One region of the Enterobacter sp. SA197 genome, then DNA from elsewhere that is predicted to be linked to it. Evidence: predicted binding sites of a transcription regulator. Region 1 holds the regulator's gene; each other region holds the start of a gene.
The links. The regulator PurR, encoded in region 1, represses purine synthesis genes. The targets are predictions, from matches to a motif close to CANGCAAACGTTTGCNTG.

Region 1 (6,404 bases):
TTTTCCGCACCCAGGGCCGTGGTACGGCCGATCATGTTGGTGTTTACGTAGGTAACGGCAAGTTCATCCAGTCTCCACGCAGCGGTCAGGACATCCAGATAACCTCGCTCAGCGAGGATTACTGGCAACGCCATTACGTTGGCGCACGCCGCGTTGTCACACCCAAGACTATTCGCTAGCGCATCATCTGCGCGGTAAAGGTCTTTCCATCCATGACAAAAAAAGCAGGCGGACACTCCGCCTGCTTTTTTATTACTCCACAGCAACGCAGGTGCGACGCGGCGAATTCCTGCCTGATAACCACACCAGTAATAAGGCCAGACCCGCAATCACCGCGCCGGCCACTGGTACAAACGCATAACCTGCGCCCGCTGAAATAACCCCACCGCCAGCGGCCGCACCGAGTGCGTTACCTAAATTGAAGGCACCAATATTCACCGAGGATGAAAGGCCCGGCGCCTCATGGGCGACACGCATCACCCGCATTTGCAGCGGCGGCACAATCGCAAAGGTCGCCGCTCCCCACACGACCATACTGATAGCGGCACCAACTTCGCTGCGTGCCAGCCACGGAATGGCAACCATAATGGCGATAAGCAGCATCAGGAAGCCTTTCAGCGTACCGGTTACCGACCGGTCAGCCAGCCTGCCGCCGAGATAGTTGCCCAGCGAAAAGCCAATACCAATCAGCACCAGCATCGCGGTAATGAAGGCGGGCCCGGCGCCAGCAATACTGTGAAGCACCGGGGAGATGTAGGTATAGAGGGTGAACATTGCTCCCGCACCAAGCACGGTCGTAAGCAGTGCCGATACCACCTGCGGGCGCATCAGAACCGCCAGCTCTTTGCGCACGTCAGGTCGCTCACCGGCAGTGCCTTTTGGCAAAGAGAAATACAAACTGACCATGGCAACAATGCCAAGTCCCGCCGTGGCGAGGAATGACATACGCCAGCCAATGGTTTCACCAAGCCAGGTGGCCGCAGGGACACCGCCAATATTGGCAATGGTCAGTCCCATAAACATGGTGGCAACCGCGCTGGCCTGCTTCTCCTTTGCCACCACGCTCGCCGCCACCACCGACCCAAGCCCGAAAAAGGCGCCGTGGTTGAGGCTGGTAATAATTCGCGAGAGCATCAACGTGGTGTAATCGGGCGCAATGGCGGATAACACATTGCCCAGCGTGAAGATTGCCATCAGAAAGATTAACGCATTACGACGCGCGCGATGCGAAAGCAGCAGCGTCATTAGCGGCGCCCCCACCATTACCCCTATTGCATAGGCGCTTATCAGCATCCCTGCCGCTGGAATCGACACATCGACACCACGGGCAATGACGGGCAGAAGTCCCATCGGGGAGAATTCCGTCGTACCGATGCCGAAAGCGCCAATCGCCAGGGCAAGCAGTGGATAATTAATTTTCATGTTTTATACGCTCCGGAAATGCCGTGTCGTCGGGCGACACCGTCACAGAAGGCAAAAGTATGACATTAATCACAAAAAACAGCAGTCAATGAATCGCGAAAAGAGAATTGCTGGGGAGGGAATAATCGAAGGGGAAACAGCGAGGGAGCTCGCGCTCCCTCGGGGTAAATCAGTTCAGAGCGGCAGTCATTGCGCCTGCAACAATCAGAGCAAGGACAACAACGGTAGTCATTAAAGAAAACTTCAGGTCGGTACTCATCAATTTTTCTCCTTTTTTAAATCCCCACAAAAAGTGAGATAGCGCATTTTTGCATAAATAAACGTAAAAATCTTGCAGGAATTAGATTGATATACGTTTTACCTCTTCCCCTTTTGTTCAAGATAAGACAAAATTCGACGCTAAATTTATTAGCGTACCGGCCATTGACTCCCCTCCTGACGTTCAGTGTCTTTTTCCCGGCGTAAGTTTCCCCTCGCGCGGCGAAAGGGTGAAGGCAGGCAAACGTTTACCTTATGTATTTTCAGGAGCTTATGATATGGCATGGAGTGACATCTGATGGCAACGATTAAAGACGTAGCGAAGCGAGCAAACGTTTCCACCACAACCGTATCACATGTAATTAACAAGACGCGTTTCGTGGCTGAAGAGACACGAAATGCCGTGTGGGCTGCAATTAAAGAGCTTCACTACTCGCCGAGTGCCGTCGCCCGTAGCCTGAAAGTGAATCACACCAAATCCATTGGTCTGCTGGCGACCAGCAGTGAAGCGGCCTATTTTGCCGAGATTATTGAAGCCGTTGAGAAAAATTGCTTCCAGAAAGGGTATACCCTTATCCTCGGCAATGCGTGGAATAACTTTGAAAAGCAAGGGGCTTACCTGTCGATGATGGCGCAAAAGCGTGTCGACGGTTTGCTGGTCATGTGTTCTGAATACCCGGAATCCCTGCTTACGATGCTCGGCGAATATCGTCACATCCCAATGGTGGTGATGGACTGGGGTGAAGCAAAAGCCGACTTCACGGATACCGTTATCGATAACGCGTTCGAAGGCGGCTACATGGCCGGTCGTTATCTGGTTGAACGTGGTCATCGTGATATTGGCGTCATCCCAGGGCCACTTGAGCGCAATACGGGCGCGGGCCGCCTGGCGGGTTTCATGAAGGCAATGGAAGAAGCGCACATCAGCGTACCGGAACACTGGATTGTCCAGGGTGATTTTGAACCGGAATCGGGCTATCGCGCCATGCAGCAAATCCTCACCCAGTCTTCACGCCCTACGGCGGTATTCTGCGGCGGTGACATTATGGCGATGGGGGCACTCTGCGCGGCGGATGAAATGGGGCTGCGGGTGCCGCAGGATATTTCGGTGATCGGTTATGATAATGTGCGTAACTCACGGTATTTTACCCCCTCGCTCACCACTATCCATCAGCCGAAGGATTCGCTCGGAGAGACCGCATTCAATATGCTGCTCGATCGTATTGTGAATAAACGCGAAGTTTCTCAGTCCATTGAAGTTCACCCGCGTCTGATAGAACGTCGTTCGGTCGCTGACGGTCCGTTCCGCGACTACCGCCGTTAATCCCCTCCGTGGGGGCCGGTTAATCCTGCTCCCACAGCCATTCCCGGTTTAGCGTTTCACTGTCTCCCAGGTAATTCAGCAGCCAGTCCAGTGCCGGCGAGGCATCGTTTTGCTGCCAGGTCAGGCAGCAGGCAGCATCGGGGAATGGATTTTCGAGCGTAAGCGCCACCCACTCTCCTTTATCGAGCCACGGGCGCGCAAAATGCGCTGGCACCATGCCAACACACAGACCGGCGGAAAGACACGCCGCAGAAGACTCCCAGTCCGGCGCCACCACCCGTTTCTGGTTGTCCAGAAGCCAGGTTATGCGCTTGGGCAGGGAACGGGACGTGTCTTCACGCACCAGGGAAGGCCAGTTGCGCAATGTCTCGTCACTCAGCGGTGCGGCCATCTGCACCAGGGGATGGTGGCTTGCCACCACACACTTCCAGCTCAGCATGCCCATATCACGAAACGCGTAACGCCCTCCGACCGGGATCGCCTGGGTCGCGCCGATCGCCAGTTCCACCCTCCCGTCTGCCAGGGCATCCCAGACCCCATTAAAGACCTCCTGAAAGACGATCAGCTCAACATCGCAAAAATGGCGGTAGAAGTCGACTATCATCTGGCGGGTCCGCTCCGGCTTAACGATATTATCCACCGCAATAGCCAGCTGCCCGCGCCAGCCGTTGGCAATTTGCTGACACTGTTGTCGGGTGATCTGCATTTTTTTGATAACAGAACGCCCTTCTTTGAGAAATAACGCGCCAGCGGGGGTTAATTCGACATCCCGATGACGACGCTGAAACAGCTCAACGGCGAGCCATTCCTCCAGCTGACGTACGGTATAGCTCACCGCCGACGGTACCCGATGCAGTTCCTGCGCTGCACCACTAAAACTGCCATTACGTGCCACCGCATCAACGACTTCAAGTGAATATTCTGACCACATAGTCTGCCTGCAAAAAATTTGAAACCAGTGCGCAAATATTAGCGTTTCACAAGCTGACTTTCACTCCCTAGACTCTGTTTCCCTGTTTACCTGCATAAAAAGAGATAGTGCCATGCAACCAGGAAAAGGATTTTTAGTCTGGCTGGCGGGATTAAGCGTACTGGGCTTTCTTGCTACAGACATGTACCTCCCTGCTTTCGCTGATATTCAGCAAGATTTAAACACGTCGGCAGCAGTGGTCAGCGCGACGCTGAGCCTGTTCCTTGCAGGCTTTGCCGTGGCTCAGCTTGTCTGGGGGCCGTTATCCGATCGCTACGGGCGCAAACCCATTCTGCTCAGTGGCCTTACCATTTTTGCCTTTGGCTGTCTGGGCATGATCTGGGTTGAGGATGCCCGCTGGCTGCTGGCACTGCGTTTCATACAGGCCATCGGCGTCTGTGCTGCTGCAGTGACCTGGCAAGCGCTGGTGACCGACCACTATCCGGCGCAGCGCACTAACCGCATTTTTGCGACCATTATGCCCCTGGTTGGGTTATCTCCCGCCCTGGCCCCCCTGGTAGGAAGCTGGATCCTTGCACATTTTTCCTGGCAGGCAATTTTTGCTACCCTCTTCGCCATTACTGTTTTGCTGATGCTGCCTGCGCTGCGTCTGCGTTCCGTTACGCAGAAGGTAGCCGTGGATGCCAGTCCCGTCACCTTCGTCACACTGCTGCGTGACAAAGCATACCGTGGCAATGTGCTTATTTATGCGGCCTGCTCCGCCAGCTTTTTTGCATGGCTGACAGGTTCACCTTTTATCCTTCACGAAATGGGTTACGGTCCTGCCATTATTGGCCTGAGCTATGTCCCGCAAACCATCGCCTTTCTGGTTGGCGGATACAGTTGCCGCTGGGCGCTGCAAAAATGGTCGGGCGCGCGTCTGCTGCCGTGGTTGCTCTGGGTCTTTGCCTTCAGTGTGACGGCGACCTGGGCTGTTGGCTTGTTCCCTGAAGCGTCACTTACTGCGTTGTTGGTCCCCTTCTGTCTGATGGCCGTCGCGAACGGAGCGATTTACCCCATCGTTGTGGCACAGGCGTTGCGCCCTTTCCCGCACGCCACGGGGCGCGCCGCCGCGCTGCAAAATACGCTCCAGCTGGGATTGTGTTTTGTTGCAAGTCTGGTGGTGTCGGCACTTATTGCGTTTCCGCTTCTGGCGACCACCAGCGTGATGTTAGCCACGGTTTTACTGGCGGCGCTGGGGTTTGTCATGCAACGTCAGGCTGGGGCGCAACGTCATCATACTGACGGTCTGAAAACCTCAACGCAGGCCTGATAACTGCCGCGACTATGTGAAAACTATGTGATTAGTTTGCTAAGGATTTTTGGTTGAATCAGCCGATGTTGAGGCCTATACTCATTTTCGGCTGTACTAAAATAAAATTATGCAAGCGTTAACGGGAGCCGGATTGCTCCCGTTTCACCATGGATGGCCTTTCTGGCAAGGGTTATCTCCCTTCCTCTGTTCTACGTCGGATTTCAGCCTCACGGTTTAACCGTGATATTTCTCATACCCCATAAGCGGCAACGCTTCTGGCGGAATTCACTTGCAGGTGATGGAGAAGTTATGAGTTCATCGTGTATAGAAGAAATTGGCGTACGGGATGATAACTGGTTCCGTATAGCAAGCGAGCTATTGAGTCGTGCTGGTGTTCAGGTTAACGGCTCAGCGGCATCAGATATCCAGGTCAAGCATCCGGATTTTTTTAAACGTGTGTTACAGGAGGGGTCGCTTGGGCTTGGGGAAAGTTATATGGACGGCTGGTGGGAGTGTGACCGGCTGGACACTTTTTTCACCAAAGTACTGCGTGCCGGGCTTGAAAATCAACTACCGCACCATCTGAAAGATACGTTACGTATTGCCGGGGCAAGATTATTTAATCTGCAAACCAAAAAACGGGCATGGATTGTAGGTAAAGAGCATTACGATCTGGGTAACGATCTTTTTACCCGCATGCTGGACCCGCAGATGCAATACTCTTGCGCCTACTGGAAAGATGCCACCTCTCTTGAGGAGGCGCAAATCGCCAAACTGACCCTGATTTGTGAAAAACTCGCGCTTGCGCCCGGCATGCGTGTACTGGATATCGGTTGTGGCTGGGGTGGACTGGCGCAATTTATGGCACAGCGGTACGGCGTAAGCGTGGTGGGCGTAACCATTTCAGCAGAACAGCAGAAAATGGCGCAGGCGCGCTGTGCAGGACTTGATGTGGATATCCGCCTTCAGGATTATCGTGATCTTAATGAACAGTTTGATCGCATCGTCTCCGTGGGCATGTTTGAACATGTTGGCCCTAAAAACTACGCCACCTTTTTTGCCGTGGTGGACAGTAATCTTAAGCCCGATGGTTTATTTCTTCTGCATACCATCGGCTCGAAAAAAACCGACCTTAGTGTTGACCCCTGGATAGACCGGTATATTTTTCCCAACGG
Region 2 (6,404 bases), 1.9 Mb from region 1:
TTATGCAGGTTAAGGTGGGAAACGTCTGCGCCGATAAAGTCCGGTGACGTGATCCCCACCTGCGCGTTCATGTTCGCGCCGTCAAGATAAACCTGACCGCCATACTGATGCACGATGTCGCACACTTCACGGATGGTCTCTTCGTACACACCGTGTGTTGAGGGGTAGGTCACCATAATGCAGGAGAGGTTTGCCCCGGTCTGTTCCGCTTTCGCACGCAGGTCGGCCAGATCGATGTTGCCGTTTTTGTCGCACGCGACCACCACAACCTGCATGCCCGCCATCTGAGCAGAGGCCGGGTTGGTGCCGTGGGCAGAACTCGGTATCAGACAGATATCACGGTGGCCTTCGTTACGGCTTTCATGGTAGTGACGGATCGCCAGCAGGCCCGCGTATTCCCCCTGCGCGCCGGAGTTAGGCTGCATACAGAGCGCATCGTACCCGGTCAGTTTTACCAGCCAGTCGGAGAGCTGGTTGATCATCTGGTGATAACCTTCCGCCTGTTCTGGCGGGCAGAAGGGATGTAATTCCGCAAATTCCGGCCAGGTGATGGGGATCATTTCCGCTGCGGCGTTCAGCTTCATGGTGCAGGAGCCCAGGGGGATCATCGCCTGGTTGAGCGCCAGATCTTTGCGCTCCAGAGCGTGCATATAACGCATCATTTCAGTTTCGCTGTGATAGCGATTGAATACCGGGTGGCTCAGGATGGCATCGTCACGCAGCATGGCGGCAGGCACCGAGCGGCTGTCATGAGCGACGTCTTTGTCCAGCACATCGATGTCCAGTCCGTTTGCATCGCCCAGTACCACCGCGAACAGCGCCTGAATATCGGCACGCGTGGTGGTTTCATCCAGGGTGATACCCACGGCGTTGATAGTATCGCTGCGCAGGTTGATCTCTGCGGCTTGTGCACGTGCCAGTACGGCGGCTTTATCCGCCACCTCCACACACAGGGTGTCGAAGTAGTGAGCATGACGCAGCTTCAGCCCTTTTTGCTGCAGACCTGTCGCCAGAATGTCGGTGAGACGGTGGATACGACCGGCGATTCGCTTCAGGCCAATCGGGCCATGATAAACCGCATAGAGGCTGGCGATATTGGCCAGCAGCACCTGTGAAGTACAGATGTTGGAGTTCGCTTTTTCGCGACGGATATGCTGCTCGCGGGTTTGCATCGCCATGCGTAGCGCCGTATTACCCGCCGCATCTTTCGAGACACCGATGATACGGCCTGGCATCGAGCGTTTGAATTCATCTTTTGCCGCAAAGAAGGCCGCATGCGGGCCACCGTAGCCCATCGGCACGCCAAAGCGCTGTGCGGAGCCGAAGACGATATCGGCACCCTGTTTACCCGGCGCCGTTAACAGCACCAGCGCCATAATGTCGGCCGCCACGCTCACGACCACTTTGCGGGCTTTCAGTTCGGCAATCAGCGCGCTGTAGTCATGCACTTCCCCGGTGGTCCCCACCTGTTGCAGCAGCACGCCGAAGACATCCTGGTGATCCAGCACTTTGTTCGCCTCATCAACGATGACGTCAAAGCCAAAGGTTTCAGCGCGGGTGCGTACCACATCCAGGGTTTGCGGGTGAACATCGGCGGCAACGAAGAAGCGGGTGGCCCCCTTAAGCTTACTGACGCGTTTGGCCATCGCCATTGCTTCAGCAGCCGCAGTGGCTTCGTCCAGCAGTGAGGCAGAGGCGATATCCAGCCCGGTTAAATCTAAAGTCACCTGCTGGAAATTAAGCAGTGCTTCCAGACGACCTTGAGACACTTCCGGCTGATAAGGCGTATAGGCGGTATACCAGCCGGGATTCTCCAGCATATTGCGCAGGATAACCGGCGGTAACTGCACGGCGGTGTAGCCCATGCCAATATAAGACTTAAAGCGCTTGTTGCGACCGGCAATCGCTTTCAGCTCCGCAAGCGCCGCGAACTCGGTAGCGGCCTCTCCCACCTGTGGCGGCGTGGCAAGCTGGATGTCTTTCGGGACAATCTGGCCAATCAGATCCTGTAATGAATCCGCACCAATGGTGTTCAGCATCTCCTGCTGCTGCTGAGCATCCGGCCCGATGTGACGTTCAATAAAAGCGCCACGGTTTTCAAGCTGGCTTAAAGTCTGTGTCATGAGCGATGGTTCCTGAAACGTGCAGTGAATTAAGTGTTCCCTCGCCCTTTGGCAGAGGGTTAGGGTGAGGGGAAGGTTGGCACCTCACCCGGCCCTCTCCCAAAGGGAGAGGGCGAAAAGCGATTACTCGTCTTCTAACAGTGCGGCGTAGGCGGTTGCATCCAGCAGCGCATCAACTTCCGTTTCGTCACTGGCTTTGATTTTGAAAATCCAGCCTTCGCCATACGGCTCGCTATTCACCAGCTCCGGAGAATCACTCAGCGCATCGTTTACTGCAACAATCTCACCGCTTACTGGCGCATAGATGTCAGAGGCGGCTTTTACCGATTCGGCAACAGCACAGTCGTCGCCCGCGGCAACGGTCGCGCCCACTTCAGGCAGGTCGACAAACACCATATCGCCCAGTAACTCCTGCGCGTGCTCGGTAATACCGACGGTATAAGAACCGTCCGCTTCTTTGCGCAGCCACTCATGCTCTTTGCTGTATTTCAGTTCTGCAGGTACGTTGCTCATCACAAAATCTCCAAATAAGAATGAATCACGCGACGGCTTTGCCAGCGCGTACAAAAACAGGTTTGGTCACTTTGACAGGCATTTCACGGTTACGGATCTGGACGATGGCCGTATCACCAATCCCCGCCGGCACGCGCGCCAGTGCAATACTGTAGCCAAGGGTTGGCGAGAAGGTTCCGCTGGTTATCACACCTTCCTGCGCGTTACCGTGTACATCGGTAAAACGCACCGGGAGTTCGTTGCGCAGCACCCCTTTTTCGGTCATCACCAGGCCGACCAGCTGTTCGGTGCCCTTCTCGCGTTGGGCTTCAAGCGCTTCACGTCCGATAAAGTCACGCCCGGCTGGTTCCCATGCGATGGTCCAGCCCATATTGGCTGCCAGCGGTGAAACGCCTTCATCCATCTCCTGGCCGTACAGATTCATGCCCGCCTCCAGACGCAGTGTGTCGCGAGCCCCCAGACCACATGGCCTGACGCCAGCGGCAACCAGCGCCTGCCAGAAATCTGCGGCTTTCTCATTCGGCAGCGCAATTTCATAACCCGCTTCACCGGTATAGCCCGTGGTGGCAATAAACAGATCGCCGGTTTCAACGCCAAAGAAGGGCTTCATGCCTTCAACGGCGTGTCGCTGCTCGTCGCTGAACAGCGTGGCAGCTTTGGCCTGCGCATTTGGCCCCTGAACGGCAATCAGCGACAGATCATCACGGACGGTAAGGTCGATGGCAAAAGGTTCGGCGTGTTGGGTTATCCAGGAGAGATCTTTTTCGCGGGTGGCGGAGTTTACAACGAGGCGGAAATAATCTTCGGTAAAGTAATAAACGATGAGGTCATCAATAACGCCACCTGAGGCATTTAGCATTCCGCTGTAGAGCGCTTTGCCAGGTTGGGTAAGTTTTGCGACGTCGTTGGCCAACAGATAACGCAGGAATTCGCGGGTGCGGCTGCCCCGAAGATCGACAATTGTCATGTGCGAGACATCGAACATACCGGCATCGGTTCGCACCGTGTGGTGCTCATCTATCTGCGAACCATAATGCAGTGGCATCATCCAGCCGTGGAAATCCACCATGCGGGCGCCGCACAGCGTATGTTGTTCATATAAAGGTGTCTGCTGAGCCATCTTTTCCTCGTCGAATAAGCGGGGCTATAACGTTGTCCCGGGGCGAAAAAATCACCGCACGAGAGCGCATCAACACCACTTCAGGTTGCCGACGCAAACGTTCACTTTTGCCTGAACTTATCACCGAAAGCGGCGCTTAACCATAAGAGAAAATGGGTCATCAGATTAGCTTATGACCATTTTCGCCAGGAGCATCGACAGAATATTATTCCGTTAAAACAGGAATCATGAAGAATTAAGAAAGTCTGTCAGACTCGAAACCGCCAATAGGCAGTTGTTAGCGCTTTAAAAACGATATTTTTCCCGAATCCGAAAAAACAAGACATGAGAATATCTAATCTGAAAAATGCGGTGAAATTAGAATTTTTCAAATGAGGCGGTGGGTTCCCTTTCCGTTACCGGAAAGGGAAATGTGACGGAGTTAACGTAACCACTCCGGGAGATCGTTTAAGCCCATTGCCTGGCGCAACAGCTGCGGTTTAACACCCGGAAGCGTGTCGGCCATTTTGAGGCCGATATCGCGCAGCAACTTCTTCGCCGGATGGGTGCCGGTGAAAAGCTCACGAAAACCCTGCATTCCTGCGAGCATTACCGCCGCGCTGTGCTTGCGGCTACGCTCATAGCGACGCAGATACATATGCTGACCAATGTCTTTCCCCTGGCTATGCAAACGGCGCAACTCGGTAATCAGCTCCGCTGCATCCATGAAGCCAAGATTTACCCCCTGACCGGCAAGAGGATGAATGGTGTGAGCAGCATCGCCCACCAGCGCGAAGCGGTGACCGGCAAACTGGCGCGCGTAGCGACCGGTCAGCGGGTAAATCTGCCGCTCGCTCTCAACGCGGCACAACCCCAGACGATTATCAAATGCAACGCAAAGCGCCTGGTTAAACTCATCATCACTGAGCTTCTGCAGCCTGTCAGCCTGTTCGGGGGGAAGAGACCAGACAATCGAGCAGAGATGCGGGTCCGCCAGCGGCAAAAAAGCAAGAATACTTTTATCATGGAAGACCTGACGCGCCACCCCTTCATGAGATTCTACGGTGCGGATGGTCGCGACCATCGCGTGGTGGCCATAATCCCAGAAGGTGAGTGGAATGTCCGCTTTGTTGCGCAGCCAGGAGTTCGCGCCATCAGCGCCAACCACCAGACGAGCAGTAAGCATATTGCCGTCCTGAAGCGTGATAAAGGCTTCATTCTCGCCCCACGCTACCTGCTGCAATGCCGCCGGAACCGTCAGCGTGACGTCAGAACACTGCTGCGCCTTCTCCCAGAGTGCCTGCTGAATAATGCCGTTCTCGACGATATGCCCGAGATGACTGTAGCCCAGACTCGCATCGTCAAACGCAATACGCCCGAAGCTGTCTTTGTCCCACACTTCCATGCCGTGATAGCAGCTCACCCGACGAGCGGTAATAGCTGACCAGACACCCAGACGGGAGAGGAGTTTTTCACTGGCAGCGTTAATGGCTGACACGCGAAGCTGTGGCGCGTCTTCATCATGAACCGGCACGGGCGCCTGCTGCTCCAGTACGGCTACGCGCAGACCACTCCCCTGCAACCCACACGCCAGCGCCAGCCCGACCATGCCGCCGCCAACAATTGCCACATCAACACTTTGCACACTTCGCTCCAGAAGCCTGAGTCAGGCCTTAACGCGCCACCCAACCAAGGGTGCGCTGCGCCAGCGCATCACGCGCCGGGGTAAATAATTCCATTGCCATCAATCCCGCGTTACGCCCCACGACCAGGGGTGCCCATTGGTTAGCAAACAGATGCACTAATCCATCTGTCACCCCGATGGTCGCCAGCTTGTCGGCGTAACGGCGATCGCGGTAACGCGTAAGAACCGAATATCCGCCCACATCGTTTTGGGCACTCCAGGCTTCAGCCACCGTTTCTGCGAGCGTCATGACATCCCGCATACCCAGGTTGAACCCCTGCCCCGCGATGGGATGAAGCGTCTGGGCAGCATTACCGACCAGGACGGTACGGTGGGAAACAGGTGACGAGGCAGTCGTCAACGCCAGCGGATAAGCACTGCGTGCACCGGCATGCACGATTTTGCCGAGTCGCCAGCCAAAGGCCTTTTGCAGCTCGTGGCAAAATTTCTCATCACTCCAGCTCAATACGCTGTGCTCTTTTTCCAGAGGATGACACCACACCAGCGAAGAGCGGCCCTGAGACATAGGAAGCATAGCCAATGGCCCGTGAGAGGTGAAACGTTCGAACGCGCGCCCCTGATGCGCCAGCGCAGTGGTGACATTGGCAATAATGGCTACCTGCTGATAAGGCACCTGATGCCAGTGAATACCACACTGCGCCCCCAGCGCCGAACGGGAGCCGTCTGCCGCCACCAGCAAACTGCCGTTAATCACCTCGCCCTCATCCAGCGTTACGCTGACCTGCTGCTCGTCGCGCGTAAAGCTCCTGACCCGGGCCGGGCAGTGCAGCGTGACGCCAGGCGCACGCCGCAGAAGTGAAAACAGGGTCTGACCGACATCATGCAGCTCGACCACCTGTCCGAGAGCCTCGATACGATAATCCTGCGCGCTAAGGGTCACAAAACCCGCATGCCCGCGATCGCTGACGTGCACCGTGGTAATCGGTGTGGCGTTTTTCGCAATATGCGACCAGATCCCAACGCG
Region 3 (6,404 bases), 2.2 Mb from region 1:
CCGCAATGCCGGAGGGGATTTCCGCGTTGCGCCATGCCCTGGCCTCGCTGACGCAGGGTGACGAGCGGGCAGATGTGCTCCCCCCGGACGGTTTCCATTTTACTTTTTTGCCCGTCACCCTCCCGCTCTATGAGCAGTATGGTCAGCCTGAGGATATCGCGCCGTTGCTTACCCTCTGGCAGACCTGGCGTCAGCAACAGGTTCAGATCCGTGATCTGCGGCTGGTCGCGCTGCCCGGTCAGCTTTTACTGGCAGGAATACCTGATGAGGAAAGCCTGCGTTCACGTCAGGCATTCTGCGAGGCGCTGCTGGCTTCTCCCTGGCGCGATCGCCTGATCGCCCGTCATGCACATACCCCATTGCCACCGCCATTCTGGCACACCACACTGTTACGATATCGTGCACAATTCCTTCCCCTGCCAGTTCGGCACTTTTTTATGCAGCATCGGCATCAGCGCTTTGGCAGCGTAGCGGGAGGCGTGATCCTGGCTCAGGTGAACTACAACTGGACGCAGGTATATCCCTGCTAATCCAATTGTGAAGGAAATATGTAGATGAGTACCTATTGACTAAATTAATTGTAAAAGTCGCCCCCAGGGGCTTTTCAGATAGGTTTTTCCACATTAAAACCTAAGCGATATACGCGATAATGCGAATTATCGTTTTCAGTACCAGACCATTATCATGGAGCGAAAAATGGCCATGCATTTTGCAAGAGGGATCCTCTCAGAACGATGTGTAGATTCAGCCCGACTGTCACAACTCTGTCGTGACAGTGCAAGGCAACTTCCCGATCACCAGCAGTCGCGTTTCCTGGCCTCAAGAGCCTTGCTCGCCGAGCTCATGTTTATGCTATATGGCGTCAGTGAATTGCCGGACATCATGACGGAGTCCTCAGGACGCCCCAAATTTGCCGATCCCGATCTACCCCACTTTTCGCTGGCTTATGCCGGGAACATGGTGGGTGTTGCCATCACGACCGAAGGTGAATGCGGCCTGGATATGGAACTCCAGCGTGCAACACGTAGCTTTCATAGCCCACATGCCCGGCAGGGCAAGCATTTTTCCAGCAATGAACTGCTCTGGATTAACAACCAGAACGATCCGAACGAAGCCCAGGCGCAGCTCTCCACCCTCCGGCAAAGCGTACTGAAGCTCATCAGCCAGATACAGGATGGGCCTGACATGCTGCAGCTATTGCCCGGTGCCGGGCGCCTGCGCGTTCAGCAGCTGGCCCAGGTAGAAGTGCTGTGCGATGCCGAAGATGTCCTTATCTGGTCGGTCGCTGCGACGCCCGCAATAGAGAGCCTGAAAATCTGGGAATATGACAGTAAAAATGGCTGGCGTTATCTCGCTGATGTACAGACCCGGGCTAACGATCCTGCCTCCCGTTTAATGCGTTTTACCAGCTTGCCTGCGGAAAAAGTTCTCCACTCTCACTGATTTTATCGCAAGGAACAGATAATGACGGCACCCCTGAAAGTTGTGACATTACTGGGAAGTCTGCGCAAAGGATCATTCAATGCAATGGTTGCCCGCACGCTGCCTGGGCTCGCCCCGGCGGAAATGACGATCTCCCCCTTACCCTCGATCGGTACTTTTCCGCTTTATGACGCCGATCTTCAGCAAGATGAGGGTTTTCCGGCAAGCGTGGAAGAGATGGCGCAGCAGATTCGTGAAGCCGATGGGGTGGTGATCGTAACCCCGGAATATAACTATTCGGTACCGGGTGGATTAAAGAATGCTATCGACTGGCTCTCCCGCCTGCCTGTCCAGCCTTTTGCGGGTAAGCCAGTGCTGATTCAGACCAGCTCTATGGGCACCATTGGCGGCGCGCGCTGTCAGTACCATTTGCGCCAGATTCTGGTGTTCCTGGATGCGATGGTGATGAACAAACCGGAGTTTATGGGCGGTGCCATTCAGAACAAGGTCGACCCGCAGAGGGGAGTCGTCGTAGACAAAAGTATCCTTGATCACCTGACCAAGCAGCTCGCGGCGTTTAGCGATTATATTCAGCGCGTTAAAATCTGATAAAAAAAGCCCGGTCGCATCATCGCGTACCGGGCCTGTTTCACTGCCGTGGCTGAGATTAATGGTCGATAAAGACGATTTTCAGCAGGAACAGTAGCGCAACGACAATCACACACAGGCTCAGGTCGCGCAGACGGCCAGTGAAAATCTTCATCACGCAGTAGGAGATGAAGCCCAGCGCGATACCTTCAGTGATTGAGAAGCTGAACGGCATCATCACCGCAGTAATAAACGCAGGAACCGCTTCTGTCAGGTCATCCCATTTTACGCGAGAGAGGCTGGAGGTCATCAGCACACCCACGTAAATCAGCGCGCCTGCGGCAGCGTAACCCGGCACCATACCCGCCAGCGGCGAAAGGAAGATAACCAACAGGAACAGGATGCCAACGACAACGGCTGTCAGACCCGTGCGGCCACCCACCGAGACACCGGAAGAGGACTCAATATAGGCCGTCACGGAAGAGGTGCCGATAAAGGAGCCGGCAACGGACGAAATACTGTCGACATACAGCGCCTGCTTCATACGCGGGAATTTACCCTTTTCGTCCACCAGCCCTGCTTTATCGGTCACACCGATAAGCGTACCGGAGGAGTCGAACAGGTTCACCAGCATGAAGGAGAAAATCACCCCGGCGAGGCCAATGTTAAAAGAACCGGCCAGATCAACATTACCCACCACGCTTGTAATGCTCGGCGGAGCCGAGACAATCCCGTGATACTGCACATCGCCCAGCAACCAGCCCAGCAGGGTGGTCACAACGATGGAAACCAGCACCGCAGCATGGATGTTACGGGAAGCCAGAATCGCGATGATAAAGAAGCCCAGCACGCCCAGCAGGACGCTATGTGAGGTCAGGTTACCGATCGACACCAGCGTGTCTTTGTTCGCCACGATAACGCCCGCGTTTTTCAGCCCCATCATGCCGATGAAAAGACCGATGCCGCTGGTAATACCCACACGCAGGCTGACCGGAATATTGGCAATCATCCAGTAACGCACACGGAAGATGGTGAGCAGCAGCAGGCCAACGGCGCCCCAGAAAATCGCGCCCATGCCAATCTGCCAGGAGAGGCCCATCGCCCCGACAACCACAAACGCAAAAAACGCATTCAGACCCATCGCAGGTGCCAGTGCCACCGGCAGGTTAGCAACCAGGCCCATCAGAATGCTTCCGAACGCCGCAATCAGGCAGGTGGTAACGAATACCGCGCTGGTATCCATGCCAGCGACACCCAAAATCTGCGGGTTTACAAAAACGATGTACACCATCGTCAGAAAGGTGGTGAAACCGGCGATCACTTCGGTGCGTGCCGATGTGCCGTGTTCGCGCAGTTTAAACACGCGTTCAAGCAACCCCTGGCCCGACGCCTGGGTAGTCTGTTGTTGGCTCATTATCAATTTCCGAACAAGGGAGGGAAAATTCGTCGCTATCCTATACCAAAATGAGACACTATTGACCGTTATCGCCCACTTTTTTTCATTGAATTTGCTTATACGGCAACGATTGCGTGGGGTAATCAGGCTTAAGTAAACGTTAAACTTGCAAGTAACAGGAAAAGGCATGTCTCAAATAGCAGCTGTATTTTTTGACTGTGACGGCACCCTGGTCGACAGTGAAGTCATTTGTTCGCGCGCGTATGTGCATATGTTTAAAGAATTTGGCATCGATCTCGACCTGGAGGAGGTGTTCAAACGTTTCAAAGGTATGAAGCTTTACGAAATCATTGAGGTGATTGGCGAAGAGCATGGCGTGGCGCTTGAGAAAACCGCTCTGGAGCCGGTGTTCCGCAGCGAAGTTGCTCGTCTGTTTGATGCTGAACTGGAAATCATTCCCGGTGCGCAGGAGCTACTGGATGCCATTACCGTGCCCGTCTGCGTGGTTTCCAATGGCCCGGTCAGCAAAATGCAGCATTCATTAGGAAAAACCGGCATTTTGCACCATTTCCCGGATTTGCTGTTCAGTGGTTACGATATTCAGCGCTGGAAGCCGGACCCGGCACTGATGCATCACGCGGCGAAAGCGCTGGGGGTAGACACGAAGCACTGCCTGCTGATCGATGATTCCGTCGCCGGCGTTCAGTCCGGTATTGCGGCGGGGATGGAGGTGTTCTACTTCTGCGCCGATCCGCATAACAAGCCTGTTACGCACCCGCAGGTCACGACCTTTACGGCGCTTTCACAACTGCCGGAACTCTGGCGCGCCCGCGGCTGGAATATCACCCGCTAAACTTATTAATTCCATTAATACAACGCATTACAGCGATAACACCGTGCAATGGAAAAAAGTAGCGGCGATGACAGGGTCCGGCTGAAAATCGACGACGCGTATCTGTAAGGCCGGGGCGACGCTCAGGAATGCAGGGCGAGGGCGGTTCACCGCCCTCGCACGTTCACGGGTTCTGGCGTGACAGAAAAGCAAGGAACATAAGGTGAAGGACATGACCCTCAGAGCTGCATGTTCCCCTCACCCTGACTCTCTCCCCAGAGAGGAGAGGGAACCTTCCGTGCTCGTATTTTCTGTGGGGATCCCTCAACCTGCGAAAAGAGAGGCGTAACACCTTACTTAAATAACTTCTGAACAAACTCAGCATAGGCCGGACGCCAGACATCCATTTCATGCCCCAGGCCGGGGTACATTTTATAGTCAAACCTGATGCCCTGCTTTTCCAGTTCGGTCTTGAGCCCGGCAATATCTTTTCCGGTCACCGGGTCTTTTTCGCCCACCACGACGGTAAAATTGTGAAGCTGATTATTGATGGCCTGCGGTTGATTAAGCTGTGCCGTAACCCCTGCATCCGGCACCGTTGTGGTGGTCACGCCGCTGAAGGTGGCCAGCCAGCCGAAGCTCTCCAGGTGGTTCATGCCTGAAACCAGCGCCTGGTACCCTCCCTGCGACAATCCGGCCAGCGCGCGGCCCTCCGCGTCCTTACGCACATTAAAGCGTCCGTCGACCAGCGGAATGATGTCATGCATTAATTCGCGATCGGCCGCCTTCGCATTGAGTGGATAGAAGGTTTTGCGACGCTCCTGCGGCGGATAGTTTTCAGGAATCGCCTGCACGATGTCGGTTTCGGTATCCGGCACGACCACCAGCATCGGCCTGATTTTGCCTTCTGCCAGCAGGTTATCCATGATTTGCGGCAAACGCCCCTGATCGATAGCTGAAAGGCCGGTATCACCGAATCCATGATAGAAATAGAGCACCGGCAGTGGCTCGCCTTTACCGTCATAGCCCGGCGGCGTCCAGATATAGACGCGGCGTTCAGCGCTCAGCGCTGTTGAGTGATAGGTGACCGTCAGCAGATCGCCGTGCAAAACCGCGCGATCGTCCAGAATACTTCCCGGAACCAGAATCAGACTGGTATTCACCTGACGCTGGGGTTTCTGGAAACGGCTTCCCGTATCCACCGATCGAAACCCGTCCACATCAAAATAGTATTCATAGAGATTTGGCTTCAGGCTCTCGCTCTTCCATGACCAGACACCGTTTTCGTCTTTGGTCATATCATGGGAAGCGAAACTGTCCGGCGTGGCACCCGTAATCACGGATACGCGTTTCGCCCCCGGCGCGAACAGGCGATAGGTAATGCTCTTGTCTTCGTTAACCTGAGTAACGTACTGACTTACCGGTATAGACTGTTCTGGCGTGACCGGGAACGGCGCGGCAACGCCGGGCCCCGCCATAGCGCCGGAGAGGGCAGCCAGGGCAACGGCAAGGCAGCTAAGTTGTCTTTTCATATCGTCTCCTTTGTCGTGTGGTTCAGTTAGCGCGCATCCTGTGCGTGAGCCAGAAACAAAAAAACCTGGCATCCCGGTGAACGAGATGTCAGGTTTAGCCCGCAACGCGGTAGCAATCCGCCTTAAAGCATAGTGGACGGACGTCGCTGAACAACACGCAATCCGTTGAAGTGTGACGGGAAGCTAAAAAGGTTGAGGTCAAAAGACAAACGCCAGCATACGCTGGCGTTCAGAGGATGAGGCGGAGAATTACTCTTTCGGGTCGTGACCGGCAAGCAGTTTATCCAGCTCGTCGCCACCAACGTGACGGAAATCCTGACCTTTTACGAAGTAGAAAATGTATTCGCAAATGTTCTGGCAGCGATCACCAATACGCTCAATGGAACGGGCACAGAACAGCGCCGTCAGCACGCTTGGGATTGTGCGCGGATCTTCCATCATGTAGGTCATCAGCTGACGCACGATGCCTTCATATTCCTGATCCACTTTCTTATCTTCACGGTAAATACGCACCGCTTCGTCGATATCCATCCGGGCGAATGCATCCAGCACGTCATGTAGCATCTGAACGGTGTGGCGACCCAGCGACTCCAGGCTTACCAGCAGCGGTTGATGCTGCGAAGAGAACTTCTCA

Region 2: gcvT (glycine cleavage system aminomethyltransferase GcvT) is a predicted target of PurR. The motif match lies at 3,847-3,864, and genes of this name have one in related genera.
Region 3: M1D91_RS23400 (NCS2 family permease) is a predicted target of PurR. The motif match lies at 3,526-3,543, and genes of this name have one in related genera.

What each region holds. Positions count from the first base shown of each region.
Region 1 covers NZ_CP096393.1:2,150,357-2,156,760, reverse strand. The annotation lists gene M1D91_RS09975 (C40 family peptidase) at 1-179, shown strand, start outside; gene M1D91_RS09970 (MFS transporter) at 253-1,422, opposite strand; gene cydH (cytochrome bd-I oxidase subunit CydH) at 1,592-1,681, opposite strand; gene purR (HTH-type transcriptional repressor PurR) at 1,979-3,004, shown strand; gene punR (DNA-binding transcriptional activator PunR) at 3,024-3,935, opposite strand; gene punC (purine nucleoside transporter PunC) at 4,048-5,247, shown strand; gene cfa (cyclopropane fatty acyl phospholipid synthase) at 5,539-6,404, shown strand, end outside.
Region 2 covers NZ_CP096393.1:4,062,684-4,069,087, forward strand. The annotation lists gene gcvP (aminomethyl-transferring glycine dehydrogenase) at 1-2,123, opposite strand, end outside; gene gcvH (glycine cleavage system protein GcvH) at 2,247-2,636, opposite strand; gene gcvT (glycine cleavage system aminomethyltransferase GcvT) at 2,662-3,756, opposite strand; gene ubiI (FAD-dependent 2-octaprenylphenol hydroxylase) at 4,178-5,380, opposite strand; gene ubiH (2-octaprenyl-6-methoxyphenyl hydroxylase) at 5,409-6,404, opposite strand, start outside.
Region 3 covers NZ_CP096393.1:4,991,100-4,997,503, forward strand. The annotation lists gene M1D91_RS23385 (hypothetical protein) at 1-530, shown strand, start outside; gene M1D91_RS23390 (4'-phosphopantetheinyl transferase family protein) at 697-1,443, shown strand; gene M1D91_RS23395 (NADPH-dependent FMN reductase) at 1,465-2,031, shown strand; gene M1D91_RS23400 (NCS2 family permease) at 2,090-3,424, opposite strand; gene yieH (6-phosphogluconate phosphatase) at 3,594-4,259, shown strand; gene M1D91_RS23410 (esterase) at 4,592-5,770, opposite strand; gene phoU (phosphate signaling complex protein PhoU) at 6,020-6,404, opposite strand, start outside.